DNA from 2 places in the Paenibacillus sp. OK060 genome. Region 2 is predicted to be linked to the other one. Evidence: riboswitches for the same ligand, from Rfam matches in the RefSeq annotation. Region 2 holds a riboswitch; the other holds the start of a gene.

Region 1 (8,214 bases), on a different contig from region 2:
CAAGGAATGCATACGGTACTTCGTTACCCCGATCCGGGTCATCGGGCGTTCAAAATATTGCTTAGTGACCGGCTGGATTTAACCCCGGATCACATATCTGTGGGCAACGGGGCGGCGGAAAGCATGGCTCTAATCTTACTTGGACTTGCGCCGCGTAGAGTAGGTACGGTAGAGCCCGGTTTTTCGGAGTACAGCACATTATCCAAACAATTTGGAGCAGAAGTCCACCATGTTCAAGGACGGGAAGAGCTGGACTGGCGAGCAGAACCGGAAGATATTGAGAAGCTGATGGAGCGGGTGGACCTGCTTTTCCTTGGACAGCCCAACAACCCCAATGGGGTTCAGTATCCGGTGGACGTTCTGCAACGGCTTGCTCGTAATGCAGAGACAACAGGCACGATATTGGTTGTCGATGAGGCATTTATCGATTTTATTCCTGAATCACAGCGGCAATCGCTTGCATCCAGCTTGAAAGAGTATCCGCAAGTGATCATCATTCGTTCAATGACCAAGTTTTATGCGATACCAGGCCTGCGTCTGGGTTATGCGATGGGGCGTCCCGAACTGATCCGTGCCATGACAGAGAAACAAGTCACCTGGAGTGTGAATGGGCTGGCACTGATCGCAGGAGAAGCCTGTTTGCGCAGCGGAGAGGATTTTGAACAGGAGACATTGGCACTGGTTTCACACGAGCGGGGGAGATTAACGGAAGGCCTGAAGGCTTTGGGATGTAAGGTGACGCGAGGGGAAGCGAACTTTATACTGGCAGCTCTGCCAGAGCCGTGGACAGCGACGTCCATCCAGGCTGCCCTCGGTGAACGCGGTATACTGATCCGAAGCTGCGCAATGTATCCCGGACTTGGGGAACGACATGTACGTTTTGCGGTCAAGGACGCGGAGGCTAACGGACGTTTTCTGGAAACGATAGGAAATGTAATTACGTCTAATCCGACAACCGGATTAGAGGCAGGGGGACAAAGCGATGGCACTGCCATTCTATAATTATTATTCCCATGTACAAAAGGACCAAAATGAATACAGATCTTCTGTATGGCCAGGATTATTCGTCTCTGCACATGAACGGCATATTAAAGCGTCCAGCCCCTCTGTTGTAACAGCACTCTCCAGTGCCGTGTATGGGGGCGGCATGATTGAACTGGATCGTATATTCAACATCTATGTGGACAAACATTATCGCTGTGACGATCCACCACGTGATATTGCTGATCTGTTGAGTGAATGGCAGGAGCAGCAGGATCAATGTGCCGGTCTTCTGACTGCCGTTCGATTGGAGCACACAGCGATCCAGGAATACGAAAGTGATGAGTTCGGATTACTTTGCTGCACTACAGCAGGGGTATCCAATGCTGCACGGGCGGGTTCTGCAAGAACCGTGTTTGATGCTGCGGGGAATGAGATGAGCAATGGGACGGTGTCCCAGAAAATTGGGAAGGTTTCGACTTCAACCTATACTCCCGGTACGATCAATATCATGTTGTGGATGAATGGGCGTATGACTGCTGGAGCGATGGTGAATGCCATTCAGACTGCGGTAGAGGCGAAGGCCGCTGCGTTAGCTGATTTCGGTGTGGCCGATTCAGAGAATGGTCTAACCGCAACCGGAACAACAACGGATGCCATCGTACTCGCGGTAAGCCAGGCTGAAGTAAATAAACCGCTCATAAGTTACGCCGGGACGGCTACGGTCATGGGTGCAGCGATCGGCAGGCTGGTGTATGACACGATAACGGAAAGCCTGCAAGCCGCGCAGGAGTGGAAAGAGAGGAATAACAAGCAATGACATCTCTGCTGATTCAATGGGCTTCTTGGCCGATCTGGACGGGAATGGCTGGAGCCTGGATTATTGTAGGAGCATACATATTGGATCGCTGCATCGGAGATCCACGCTGGATTCCTCATCCGGTGATTGGCATGGGAAAGGCCATCTCTGCACTGGAGCGGGCGATAAGATCGCGGGTGGACTCGAACCAGGCTCTCAAAAGAGCGGGCGTATTATTTCCCCTTTTGATTGCAGGCGGTTCTTTTGCACTGACTTGGGGATTGATCTATGTGCTGGGTCTTATTCATCCCGCTGTTGCGGTTGTGGCAGAAGTGGTGTTAATCGCAACCACCATTGCCTCGAAAGGTTTGAAGGATGCAGGTATGGAAGTTTACCGCCATCTGAGTCAACAAGATTGGCCTGCGGCGAGACGTTCACTGGGTATGATTGTAGGACGTGATACGGCTCATCTGGATGAACCGGAGGTTGTGCGTGGGACGGTAGAGACTGTGGCGGAGAATATCGTGGATGCCATCGTCTCTCCACTGTTCTATGCCCTGATTGGTGGTGCACCACTTGCCATGGCCTATCGAGCGGTGAATACACTGGATTCGATGGTAGGTTATAAAAATGAAAAATATCTGCATCTCGGTTGGGCGTCTGCCCGTCTAGATGATTGGGCCAACTGGATTCCCGCGCGGCTTACCGCCTTGCTGTTAATTATAGGAGCTTGGTTCATGAAGCTGGATGCCAGAGGGGCAGCACACATGGTGTCCCGGGATGCACGACTGCACCCAAGCCCAAATAGCGGTTTTCCCGAGTCGGCGGTGGCCGGAGCGCTGGGCATAAGACTTGGTGGACATAACGTATATCACGGCGTTGCTTCATTTCGCGCATATATGGGCGAGCCTACAAGACGGATGGAAGCAGAAGATATTGTACGAACAACACGGCTTATGTTCTGGTCGGCAGGTTCTTTTGTTTTATTATGTTGGTTGGTCACCTTCGGGATATGGTCTGCTGGAGGTGCACTGTTATGGAGATAGAAGCTGGACATGGTGGCATGCAAAGCCGTGAGATTATTTTGATACGTCATGGTACAACGGCGTGGAACTTGGAAAAAAGGTATCTTGGGCATACTGACATCGGACTGTTGCCTGAGGCAAAGCAGGAGCTATCTTCGCTGCGTGAGCAGTGTAGCGATATCACATGCGACGCCTTGTATTGCAGTGATATGCTGCGTTGTCAGCAGACACTTTCACACATTGCATCGTCCCAAATGGGACAGGCCAAGCTTGATGCCCGATTGAGGGAGATCGACTTTGGTCAGTGGGAGGGGTTGACCTACGATCAGCTCAAGGACAATTCGCAGTACCGAGACTGGATCGATGCGCCGCATGAGGTAACGCCACCGAGTGGCGAGCCTTGGACAGCATTTGCAGCGCGGATTGATTCATTTATGGAAGAGTGTCTGATGTCCTTTTCACCAATACTGCACTCTCGCAGCATAAACGTGCCAAAAGTAGCCGTGATTACGCATGGCGGTGTTATTCGTTATATTGTGTCACGTCTCATTCCGAATCAAGATTTCTGGGATACGCAGGTAGTACCAGGACAAGCGATAAAGATCCGGCTGGCTGGCGATGGGGATAGCTGGGTTGGAACCAGATTGACTTTTCCGTAAATCGGGTTGTAAGGATGTACAATATAACCTATAATCACAACAGAAGTGTGACTTAGCAAGTGCATCATCGGATGGAGGCTCAACAAGCCCTGCCAACGATGCAGGATGCTCACTTGAATGGTTAAACAATATTAGCGACCATGGGTCCCGAGTGCATGCAGTAATGTTTCATGCTTTTATATAAGGCGATGAACGGCAAACGGGTGAAATAGGGAAGCCGGTGTAAATCCGGCACGGTCCCGCCACTGTAAATCAGGATGAATTCCTGTAAGTCAGGTTACCTGCCCTGGACGTATAAACCGGTGTTCCTTCGAGGAAAGGACAGCGTTTCGGGCAGTTCTCTGTGCATATACAGCGCCAAGCTGATCATGCGCAGATCGCCACATGCGAGACGTCATCCCTGATCCTGACCCAAGGATTAGGGATTTTATTTTTTCGGAACACAAATTCAAGCGGAATTGGGACAGGAGCACTACTCACTAGAATGGATAGAGAAGGGGAGAATGAACACAATGAATTTCAAGACATGGAAAGGCGTAGCGTCACTGCTGAGCGCAGCGATGCTGGCACTGACGTTGGCCGGATGTGGTACAACAACAACGAACGAGGGTACAGGAACCTCGCAACCTGCACAGGAGCAATCCCAGGAACAGGCGAAAACAGATCTCAAAACACAATATCCACTCACGGTTACAGATGCTACGGGTGAATCATTTACCTTTGACAAAGCACCAGCCAAAATCGTATCCGTATCTCCGGCTGAAACGGAATCCCTGTTCGCACTCGGATTGGACGAGCAGATCGTAGGGGTATCCGACTATGACGATTATCCGGAAGCAGCAACAAAGAAACCAAAAATGGGCGGCATAACAAAGCCTAATGAAGAGTCGATCATTGCAGCTGAAGCTGACATCGTATTTACAGGTATCTCGATGAGCAAAGAGTCGGTGAAGAAACTGCGCGATCTGGGCATTACCATTTTCAAAACAGATCCTAAATCAGTGGATGATGTGATGAATAACATTGAAACTTTTGGTAAAATCACGGATCATCAGGAAAAAGCACAGGAGATCATCACCCAGATGAAAAAAGATGTGGCTGATGTAACTGAAGCTGTGAAGGCAGTTAAACCAGAAGAAAAGAAAAAAGTATACGTTGAATTCTCTCCAGGCTGGACTGTGGGTAAAGGCGAATTCATGGATGAATTGATCACACTTGCCGGAGGAAACAACGTAGCTTCCGACTTGACTGGCTGGAATCAGATTAATGAAGAGAACATTATTGCTTCTAACCCGGACGTCATTCTATATGCGAACGATGTCATTGATGAAAATTCCAAAACATTGGATCAAATCATCAAAGCACGCAGCGGATGGGATCAAATCACGGCTGTGAAAAACGATGCAGTCATCGGTCTGGATGCCAACCTGTTGAGCCGTCCGGGACCACGGGTAACCCAAGGTCTGAAAGAAGTAGCCAAAGCGATCTACCCTGATCTGTTCAAATGAGTAAAAAGCTGGCAGTGTACGGAACGGCCGGAATTGTGCTGCTTGTGTTAACCGTGCTCATCTGCACGGGCATCGGTTCGGTTGCCCTGCCTGTCCGGGACATTGCGGGCATCTTGCTTCATCGCATCCCCTGGCTGGGCGACTGGATTGTTCCTGACTGGAATACAGCAGCAGAACAGATTATATGGAAGGTCAGATTCCCACGTGTACTGCTTGCCGTGCTTGTAGGTGCATCGCTGGCGATTGCCGGAACTGGATTCCAGGGGGTTCTTCGTAACCCTCTGGCTGATCCGTTTACCCTGGGCGTATCGTCCGGTGCATCGGTAGGTGCGGCTTTTCTGATTTTTTTCGGATTGCAGTATGCACTGATTGGGATCTGGACTCTGCCACTGGTCGCGTTTCTGACGGGAGTAGTTACATTGTGGTTTGTGCTGGCCCTCGCTCGTGAGGGACGCAAAATACCGACACACAGCCTCATTCTGGCTGGCGTGGTCATGCAAAGTTTCCTGGGAGCCGTAGTCTCCTTCCTGTCGACCATGTCGAAGCAGACAATCAATGAAATTATATACTGGACGATGGGAAGTCTGGCACTGCGTGGGTGGTCGTATACGGCCATCCTTTTCCCGTATTTTGTGCTGGGGCTGATTTTCCTCTGGAGCCGTGCGCGTTCGTTGAATGTGCTTGCCTTGGGGGAACGACAGGCTGCTCATATCGGGGTTAAGGTGGATGGATTGAAACTGTCGGTGTTAGCTGTGGGTACGCTGCTTACGGCAGGCGCTGTCTCCGTATCCGGCGTGATTGGCTTCGTCGGATTGGTCATTCCGCATATTCTTCGGCTCATCGTCGGACCTGATTATCGATTGCTGGTGCCTTTGTCCGCGATTGGGGGAGCCATCTTCATGGTCTGGGCAGATACGATTGCACGCTCATTGCTGGCCCCAACCGAAATTCCGCTGGGTGTGGTTACGGCTTTCGTTGGAGCGCCATTCTTCGCGTATCTGCTACACCGGAACAAAAAGCTGCGGAAGGGGATGATGCCATGAGCACATTCATGAAAACAGACCTTACCGAGAGCCGGCCGATGATAGAGGTCACGGAAGCTGGTAAAATGTATGGTAACCATCGGGCTCTGCATGCAGTGGACTGGAAAGTCAAAGAGGGTGAATGGTGGGGCGTTGTTGGTCCAAACGGCAGTGGAAAATCGACCCTGATTCAGCTACTTGCCGGAACCGAACAGCCGAACGCAGGCAGCATACAGATTGATGGACGCGATATTTCCTCATACACCCGTAAAGATTTGTCACGTATGATTGCGGTCTTGCAGCAGGATGGTCTGCCGGTCATCTCTTATCCCGTAAGAGATGTTGTCGAGATGGGACGTTACCCTTATCAGAACTGGCTTGGCAAAGAATCGTCGGATGGAGCAGCAGTAGTTGATAAGGTGTTAGAGGAGTTGGGTCTGAGTGACATGGCCGAACGACCTTTGGATGCACTGAGTGGCGGGCAACGGCAGCGGGTTGCGCTTGCCAAAGTCATGGCTCAGGAACCCAGACTATTATTGCTGGACGAGCCAACCACCTTTCTCGATATCAAATATCAATTGCAATTCATGGAGTTATTATCAGCGTGGCGTCAAAAAAATCATATTACGATTGTGGCAGTGCTGCATGATCTGAATCTGGCCGCGCAATTTTGCGATCATATTCTGGCGCTACGTGACGGGACTTGTGTAGGCAGTGGCACACCCCATTCGTTGATGACGGAAGAGAACATTCGGGAGATCTTCCGGGTGAGCCCGGCCATGGTGAATCATCCCGACAATGGATTGCCACAGCTTTTGCTAAGACGAGAGAAGAAATGAATGAGGCGGGGGAGACCCCATATTTTGATAAAGGAAGTGCTGGCTGTATGAATAATGAACAGGTGTTGGAACAGTTAATGGGTCGGATCGTGGGTCCACATGAGGCAGTTGCGGCTGAAGCTTCCGCGCATGTGGATGCATTGACGAAGCCACCCGGCAGTCTGGGCAAGCTTGAACAGCTAGTTATTCGTCTGGCGGGGATCACCAGTGAGGCTCGGCCTTGCTTTGATCGAAGAGCTGTCATCGTTATGGCTGCGGATCATGGGGTGGTTGAAGAAGGGATTAGTGCTTTTCCTGCTGAGGTAACGCCGCAGATGGTCCTGAATTTCCTAGCAGGGGGAGCGGCTGTCAATGTACTTGCGCGCCACGCTGGAGCTCATGTGATCTGTGTGGATATCGGGGTGAATGCGGATCTGGATCATCCAGACCTGGTCTCCCGTAAAGTCCGTAAAGGAACAGCCAACATGGCGAAGGGTGCTGCCATGACCCGGGGCGAGGCGATTCAGGCCATTCTTGCAGGAGCTGAAGTGGTCTCCACCGAGGTTGCGAAGGGAACGCAGTTGTTTGTGACCGGAGAGATGGGGATCGGGAATACAACTGCTAGCGCTGCGGTGATGTGTGCATTAACCGGAACAGCACCTGCTTCAGCGGTTGGCCGGGGAACAGGCGTAGATGATATCGGTTTGCAGCGCAAAGCCGCAGTAGTCAGCCAAGCCCTCAGCGTGAATGCTCCGAATGCAGACGATGCACTCGATGTACTGTGCAAAGTGGGCGGACTGGAGATTGCCGGACTGACAGGCGTGATTCTTGCTGCTGCTGCAAACGGATGCCCGGTTGTCGTGGATGGATTTATCTCCACCGCTGCCGCGTTGATTGCGAGTCATCTTGCTCCGCTCAGCGCAGAATACATGATTGCTTCCCACACATCGCATGAAAGTGGACATGCAGCGTTGCTGCGTGAACTGGGCCTGAAGCCCATGCTGGATCTGGACATGCGACTGGGTGAAGGTACCGGAGGCGTGCTTAGTCTTCATCTGATTGATGCGTCATGCCGCATTTTGAACGAGATGGCGACATTTGCAAGTGCGGGTGTATCTGGTGGCACGAACGAGACTCAACCTACGGAGTCTTCATCAGCTTCTGCTGATTCCTCTGTACAAGGAGAGGTATCCTCATGAGTGTACTCGTGACAGGCGGGGCGCGAAGTGGCAAAAGTTCGTTTGCCGAGCGTCTCTGTATGCAGCGATCCTCTGAGGCTTGGTATGTCGCTACGGCTCAAGCTTATGATGACGAGATGCGCGAGCGTATACGCCTGCATCAGAGCCAGCGGGATGAAGCAGGATATCTATGGCATACGGTGGAGGAACCGCTGGCATTGCCT
Region 2 (8,214 bases):
CCCTCCAACAGTCCCATATCCACAACGGCCACATCAGGCTTAAAGCCCTCCTGAATCCAGTCGTACGCTTCGGTGGTAACTGAGGTCATATGCACATCCATCTCCCATCTGCGCATCAGGGAAGAGGCCCCTTGCAGAATGTCAGGGTCCTTGGCAAGCAGCACCTTTTTGCCCTTCAGTCGATGCTGAATATTGGCAAGCTGAGGCAGTTCCCAATGTCTGCGGAGCGGCAGGCAGATCTCGAATTCTGTCTCCTTGTCTCCCATGCCATGCACCTGAATACGGCCGTTCATTAGGATGGCAAGATTCTGGCTGACCGCCAAACCGAGATTGGTTCCTACCAGCTTCTGTGTACTTATATTTCCATCCAAATTGTTAAATGATCTAAGCTTATTGTCCGAAGACAACATACGTCCGGTGTACTTCACATGGAGTTGAAGCGTACCTGCCTCCTCTGCATCTCCACCAGCTACGGTTGCCGTAACCAATACCGAACCTGTCCGTGTTGAATCTAGAGCATACTGAATGACATGGGCCAATAGTTGCCCGATCTTGATCTCATCCCCGACAAAAACCTGGGACACATTCAGATCAAGGTTCAATCCCAGCTCAATGTTCTTGCTCAGCGCCAGTCCCGCATAGAGATAAACGGTATTCTCAATCGTGGCTACCAGATCAAATGGATCATCGTGTACAACCGTTTTGCCTGCGTCATTGACGTTAAAACTCATCATATTATTCAGCAGGGAGAGCAGTATGTTACCGCTGGTTTCAATCATATTCACATATTCTGCCTGCTCGTCCGACATATCTGGTGTACGCATCAGATCCGTTAATCCCAGAATGCCGTTCAGCGGATTACGTATTTCGTGGCTCATCAGCGACAGCATCTGCGTCTTGGTCATTGCCTCAGACTCCGCACGTTCCTTCTCTGCCTGCAACTGCTCTTGTAGTTGCTCCGAATCACTCAGCTTCTGTTCCTGAACTTGCAGCGTATCTTCCAGATCCACAACATATCCGAGAAAAACGGCCATGGCTTGCAGTGTTTTCATATCCGTTTCACTGATCACATAATCAGGGTCATCCATCAGACAGATCGTGCCGAACGTTTCCCCGGATCTCCGCATAATGGGAATCCCCACAAAGAAACGATTGCCCAGTCCGCTTGTTACGTCCATTGATTTCGTAAGGGGATGTTCACATGTATCCGTGATGATCAGACTGCTGCCCTTATCTCTTAAGACCAAGCTGCAATATGACGCTTCAAATGGAAGTTCACTACCTTTGGCGATCAACTCTTCCTCGCGGTTAAAAGCTTCCATAATAACATTCGTCACGCCATCATTCGTGGCAACGAAAATGGTGTTCACCTTTAATATACCGCTTAATACATCTACAATATGGGATGCGGCTTCCTGTATATTTTCATAGAAGCCCCTTGTAATGCCTAACGTTCCCATGATTCACCCCTCTTGTTTTAGCTGCACTTCAAATCCGTATCCCACAGTATGATTCAATCGATTAACGAGGGATCAAATGTTCCAAAACAGCTGTCACAAACTATTCATATATGAAGTTTTCTATCCTTTTTTCAAGCATCGTCAACTGAACTTGCACGGTAAATAGAAATTATACGCTTACCCTCCAGCTTTGAAAACAATTATCATTCAGGGCTATAAATCATGACAGTCGATCAGCCTCTCCCATGTGATCATTATCACACCTAAATAACAATATATAGTTTATAAATGGATAAAGAAACTCTACATGTAGTGTTCAATGAATGGACATTATCCCTATACAATTTCAATTTCATTATTTAGGAGGAACTGATATGAACATGCTTGAGTATGCCTCTCCACCGGCATCTGATCTTCTATCTGACCTAGGAAGACGAATTATTGGTGCTGAAGATGCCGATACGCTGAGGGAGAATGCCAATCTGAACGGAGACTCGTTCAGCGGCAAGATGAGCAGGCTCGGTTCGGAGACCGCCAAGTGGCATGCTCTGCGTCATGTGCTGCCTAAGGAGCTCGCTCTAGCTGTGGAGAACGGCGATCTGTATGTACACGATCTGGATCAGTATGCCCTTGGGACGACCAACTGTATCTTTATTCCGTTTGACCGACTGCTGGCCTCCGGATTCAATACCGGCAACGGTTCGGTTCGTACACCACAGACAATCATGTCTGCCATGGCACTGGTGGCCATTATTTTTCAATCCCAGCAAAACAGCCAGTACGGCGGTGTATCCGCCAATAAAATCGACTGGGATCTCGCACCTTATGTGAAGCGTTCGTTCCGTAAGCATTATCGGAAGGGGCAACGGCTGTTTGGGGAGATTGCCCCAATTGAGGATGAGCAACTGCATCTGGATAGCGATGAAGCAAAGGAGAAGTGTCCTCGAGCCTTCGCCTTTGCCTGTGAAGAAACGGAACTGGAGACCGAACAGGCTGCCGAATCTCTGATCCATAATCTGAACACCATGAGCAGTCGTGCTGGGGGACAGATTCCGTTCACTTCGCTGAACTACGGGCTGTGCACTTCAGCCGAAGGTCGGCTCGTGTCCCGGTCGTTGCTGGAAGCGACCATTCGGGGACTGGGTAACGGAGAAACGCCCGTGTTCCCACAACATATTTTCCAGTGCAAGCAAGGAATTAATCAATCTGAGGGAGATCCGAATTACGACTTGTTCCGGCTTGCTGTGACCTGCTCCTCACGGCGCATGTATCCGAATTTTGTCAATGTGGATGCTTCCTTCAACCTTCCCTATTATCAACCGGAAGATCCCGATACGATCATTGCGACGATGGGATGCCGGACACGCACACTGGCTGATCGCTTCGGACGCAATCGTCAGAGCGGCAAAGGCAATCTGTCCTTTAACACCATCAATCTGGTCAAGCTCGGCATTCGATATGGGATCTGCCAGGGAGCAAGAGCCATCGCTGACCGGGCTGGCTTCTATACGGCGCTGGAATCGGTCATGCACAATGCTACGGATGGACTGCTGCACCGGTATCGAATTCAGATGAACCAGCCTGCCAAAGCATCGGACTTCATGATGCGGGAAGGAGTATGGGAAGGCGGTGAACAATTGGCTCCGAATGAACCGGTCGCCGATCTGTTGAAACATGGTACGTTATCCCTTGGTTTTATCGGACTTGCTGAATGTATGACCGCTCTATATGGCCGTCACCATGGACAAGACCTCCATGTACATCGAGAAGCCTTGAATATCATTCGTACGATGAGAGAATTCTGTGACCGGATGAGTGAGCAGCATAACCTGAATATCACCTTGTTCGCTACGCCCGCCGAGGGACTGTCCGGCAAATTCACCAAGATTGATCGTGAGCGATACGGCAGCATCGCGGGGGTCAATGACCGGGAATACTACACCAATTCATTTCACATTCCGGTCTATCATTCCCTTCCTGCCTATCGCAAGATTGAATTGGAAGCTCCCTTCCACTCACTATGTAATGCCGGAGCGATCTCTTATGTCGAACTCGACGGGAACGTAAGGGCCAATACAGCCGCTTTCCAACGAATCGTTCAATACGCGCTGGCCCAGGACATCGGGTATTTCTCCATTAATCATCCGATTGACCGCTGTCCGTCCTGTGGCTATGAGGGCGTTATTGGAGATGTATGTCCCGGATGTGAGGCTCATGAAACCCACGTGCATTTCCAGCGGCTGCGCCGGGTGACGGGATATCTGACCGGTGACTATAAAGTGCGCTTCAATGGGGCGAAGCAGGCCGAAGTGAGAGACCGGGTGAAACATCGGTGAATCTGTATGGTTACATTCCGGAATCGGTGAATGAGGGGCCTGGCCTGCGTGCCGTGTTGTTCATCAGCGGATGCCGTCATGCCTGTCCGGGCTGCTTTAGCCCCGGCTCATGGAACTTCCGTGCAGGCGAACCATTTACGGAGGAGCGGCAGCAGCAGATTTTGCATGAGGTAACCTCTCATCCCTTGCTGGAAGGGGTAACGTTATGCGGAGGTGATCCTTTTTTCTCTGCGGCAGAATGCGCCTCCTGGGTTCGGCAGCTTCGGGCTGCACGACCTGATCTGACTGTATGGGCATACACGGGGTTTGTGTATGAGGAATTGATTACAGACCCGTCACGGGCGGAGTTATCCCAGCTATGCGACGTCATTATCGATGGGCCTTATATCGCAGCTGAACGTGATGTGTCTCTTCCTTTTCGTGGCAGTCGTAATCAGCGCATCGTTAATGTGGGTGCAACAATGGCAGGCCGGACAATCGTTACCATGCAGTTAGATGCATGGTAACGATTTTTTTATTTGAGGGGGATCAAGCACAGCGTGGGCGATGATATGGTTCATTTTAAGGAGTCAAATCTGCCAATATATCTAGGATTCATAGAGCAATATTTTATTTCCGATCGGATTAATGATATATGTTGCAAGCCCTTAGGTTATCGTCTATGATTGGTAGCATAAGAGCAAGTATACGACGATTGCATCATGATACAATCTATCATCTATGCTTGGTCGCCAATTTCATAGCCAGAGATGTGTACGCACATTTCTGCACACGGAAACAGGTGCCTACCGCGCTACATGCGTGTTCAGGCTTAAAAGGGAAGCACGGTGTAAATCCGTCGCGGTCCCGCCACTGTATACGGGGAGTCTGTGCATATAATCCACTGGTGTAACCACCGGGAAGGAATGCATATGACCATGATCCGCAAGCCAGGAGACCTGCCTGTTTCGACAGCATCGCATGACCTACGGAAGATAGGAAGGTGTTAGAGCAACCGCTACAACTACTTATAGCAGGTGTTCTTTCCCATTCTATCTTTGTGCACAGTCGTCATTCATGATGCCTGTTTCTCGGGGTATGGAATCGGAAGGAATGCCTTTTTTTGATGCTTTCAAAAGAAACACACCACAATAGCTTCAACTTGATGAGTTACCTATTATAAATGAGGAGGAATTTTACATGTCGCAATCACAGCAACAACAGCCACAAGTACTGACAGGCAACCTTGGTTACCCCCGTATCGGTGCGGGACGCGAATGGAAAAAAGCACTGGAGTCCTTCTGGGCTGGCCGAATCGATGAATCTACGCTTCATCAGGAGCTGACCACACTTCGGTTGCAGGATCTGAAGAAACAGCAGGCACAGCAGCTCGATCTGATTCCTGTGGGCGACTTCTCCTACTATGATCATATTCTTGACGTATCGGCGATGTTTGGCGTCGTTCCTGAGCGCTTTAACCATGCAGGCGGACCGGTATCCGTTTCTACTTATTACGCCATGGCCCGGGGTAATGATCAGGCAACAGCCTGTGAGATGACCAAGTGGCTGAACACCAACTATCACTACATCGTTCCTGAGATTAATAATGATACTGCATTTGCATTGCTTGAAAATAAACCCCTTGCCGCCTATCGCGAAGCGAAGCAAGAGCTTGGGCTGGAAGGTAAACCGGTCGTAGTCGGTCCGTACTCGTATGTACGTTTCGCCAAAGGCTATGACGCGGAACGCTTCGCAGAGATCGTCACACGCCTCGTTCCCGTATACGCCCAGCTTCTGTCTGAGCTTCAAGCAGAAGGCGTACAGTGGGTACAGATCGACGAGCCTGCTCTGACGCTGGCTGTCTCTTCCGAAGATGAAGCCTTGCTGCAACAGGTGTATGCTGCCTTAGCACAAGCTGCACCGGAATTGAAGCTGCTGCTTCAAACGTACTTCGAATCGGTGGAAGCTTATCCGGTCGTGACAGCACTGCCTGTTGCCGGAATCGGCCTGGACTTGGTCCACGGCTATGAAGGCAACCTCGCCAGCCTGCGGGAGCATGGCTTCCCGCAGGATAAATGGTTGGGCGCCGGTGTCATCGACGGGCGCAACATCTGGCGTGCCGATCTCGCAGAGACGGCGAAGCTGCTGGAGCAGGTGGCTGAATTCGCAGCCGAAGGCAAGCTGATCATTCAGCCTTCCTGCAGCCTGTTGCATGTACCGGTTACTGCCGCTCAGGAGAGCGCGCTTGATCCGGTACTGCGCAATGCCCTGGCCTTTGCCGACGAGAAGCTGGAGGAAATAGCGACGCTCGGCACGTTGTTGTCCGGCGGTGCAAAGCAGGCGGACCAAGCAGCGGCTTTGGCTGAAGCCAGCCGCCGCGCCCAGGCAAGCACCGAAGCGGTGCGCCTGCTGAGCGAGTCCGAATCACGGACACGCCTGAGTGGTGCGCCTGCAGGGGTGCATGCTGATGAGCAGCTGCTTCGCAACGCGTCATTCCATGAGCGACGCGAATTGCAGCAGCAAAAATGGTCGCTCCCGCTGCTGCCAACAACAACCATTGGCAGCTTCCCGCAAACGGCAGACGTGCGCAAAGCACGTGCACTCTTCCGTAAAGGGGAATGGAATGCGGAGCAATATGATGCCTATGTACGTGAACAGATCCAAGAATGGATTACTATCCAGGAGGAAATTGGTCTGGATGTGCTGGTACACGGTGAGTTCGAACGTACCGATATGGTTGAGTTTTTCGGTGAGAAGCTGACCGGATTCGCCTTCACCAAAAATGGCTGGGTACAGTCCTACGGCTCACGCTGCGTGAAGCCACCTGTAATCTACGGAGATGTACTGTTCAATGAACCGATGACGGTGAAAGAAACGGCCTATGCCCAGACACTGACCAGCAAACCGGTGAAAGGCATGCTCACAGGTCCGGTAACGATCCTGAACTGGTCCTTTGTCCGCTCGGATATTCCACGCAGTGAAGTATCCTACCAAATTGCTCGCGCCATTCGCGACGAGGTTGAAGCGCTCGAGCAAGCAGGCATTGAGATGATTCAGGTCGATGAGCCAGCTCTGCGTGAAGGACTTCCGCTCAAACGGAGCAAGTGGGATGAGTACCTGCAATGGGCCGTGGAATCCTTCCGTTTAGCTACTGCTACCGTAAAACCAACAACGCAGGTGCATACCCATATGTGCTACTGCGAGTTCGATGATATTATTGAAGCCATCAGCGACCTGGATGCAGATGTGATCTCGATCGAAACATCCCGTAGCCATGGGGAACTGGTAGGCAGCTTCGAGCAGAATACGTATGACAAAGGCATCGGACTCGGTGTATACGATATCCACAGTCCGCGTGTTCCAGGCAAGGACGAGATGTTGAATATGATTGAGCGTGCACTTCAAGTGCTGCCAGCAGATCTGTTCTGGGTAAACCCTGACTGCGGACTGAAAACACGTGGTAAAGCGGAAGTCGTAGATGCATTGAGCATCATGGTGGATGCTGCTCGTACAGCAAGAGAACGGGTAACCGCTGATTCCTCAATCTAAACAAAGCTTGAGAATGCAAATAAAAGCCTCCGAATTCCTTCGGAGGCTTTTGTCATTTACTATCATTCTATTTGTTTATCTGGCAATGTCTTTTTTATCCGACTTAACGAATCTCGAAATGGCTGACACGTACTCCTGCGCCAGTTCAACGTGTCCTGCCAGTTACCGTCCGGTACACCCGGAACAACCATGCAGAAGCTAAAAGTATTTGAAACTGCAGCTAACTCTTCTAAAGGATCATATATTATCATTTCTCTCTATTTTATTCCTTATTGCATGACGATATATGATATAGGCAGTTATTAAATAACAATTTAAAACAATCGTTTATCAGATCAGAAAATTGAGGAGATGGACCTTTCCAATGGATATGATTCAATCACTAATCGCATGTATGCCCTTTTTTCGGGATACGATTCGCCAAGATGTAACCCTTTCCATTATTGACCGGGAGAAATTCCTGTATTTTTCCGCAGGAGAGTCGTTAAAACAACTGGAGTTCAAAGCAGGTGATCCACTGCTCGAGTCTAATCGTGATTTTGCCGATCTGAAAGGCGGTACGGACAAACAATTTGATCATTACCCGAAGGAGTTATTTGGAGTGCCGTTTGATGTCGCCTACCTTCCGATCAAAAATGAACAAGGCGAGGTCATCGCTATATTCAACCTGCTCTATAGTATGGATGATCAGGATCAGCTGCAGCAGCTCATGAATGCTACCGAAAACCTGACCAACCAGTTGATTGACAGCGTTCAGCACGTAGCTGCACATTCGGAGGAGCTGAGCGCCACCACCGAAGAAATTCGCAACAACTCCAAACAAGCTGTACAGAAATCAGGCAACGTGACTCAGGTCGCCAGCTTCATCCGTGAAATCTCGGAGCAAACGA

The links. A riboswitch is a leader RNA that binds a small molecule or an ion and turns the genes downstream of it on or off. The one in region 2 is predicted to bind cobalamin.
Region 1: linked by a shared signal. The riboswitch ahead of BLS14_RS18090 (ABC transporter substrate-binding protein) and the one ahead of metE (5-methyltetrahydropteroyltriglutamate--homocysteine S-methyltransferase) in region 2 are both predicted to bind cobalamin.

Annotation. Positions count from the first base shown of each region.
Region 1 covers NZ_FNFR01000004.1:633,481-641,694, forward strand. Annotated here, with positions in the region: gene cobD (threonine-phosphate decarboxylase CobD) at 1-1,002, shown strand, start outside; gene BLS14_RS18075 (adenosylcobinamide amidohydrolase) at 983-1,801, shown strand; gene cbiB (adenosylcobinamide-phosphate synthase CbiB) at 1,846-2,826, shown strand; gene BLS14_RS18085 (histidine phosphatase family protein) at 2,817-3,464, shown strand; cobalamin riboswitch at 3,631-3,768, shown strand; gene BLS14_RS18090 (ABC transporter substrate-binding protein) at 3,968-4,972, shown strand; gene BLS14_RS18095 (FecCD family ABC transporter permease) at 4,969-6,015, shown strand; gene BLS14_RS18100 (ABC transporter ATP-binding protein) at 6,012-6,833, shown strand; gene cobT (nicotinate-nucleotide--dimethylbenzimidazole phosphoribosyltransferase) at 6,881-8,011, shown strand; gene cobU (bifunctional adenosylcobinamide kinase/adenosylcobinamide-phosphate guanylyltransferase) at 8,008-8,214, shown strand, end outside.
Region 2 covers NZ_FNFR01000003.1:282,760-290,973, forward strand. Annotated here, with positions in the region: gene BLS14_RS13005 (hybrid sensor histidine kinase/response regulator) at 1-1,460, opposite strand, end outside; gene BLS14_RS13010 (anaerobic ribonucleoside triphosphate reductase) at 1,835-3,796, shown strand; gene nrdG (anaerobic ribonucleoside-triphosphate reductase activating protein) at 3,793-4,302, shown strand; cobalamin riboswitch at 4,559-4,757, shown strand; gene metE (5-methyltetrahydropteroyltriglutamate--homocysteine S-methyltransferase) at 4,976-7,324, shown strand; gene BLS14_RS13025 (methyl-accepting chemotaxis protein) at 7,689-8,214, shown strand, end outside.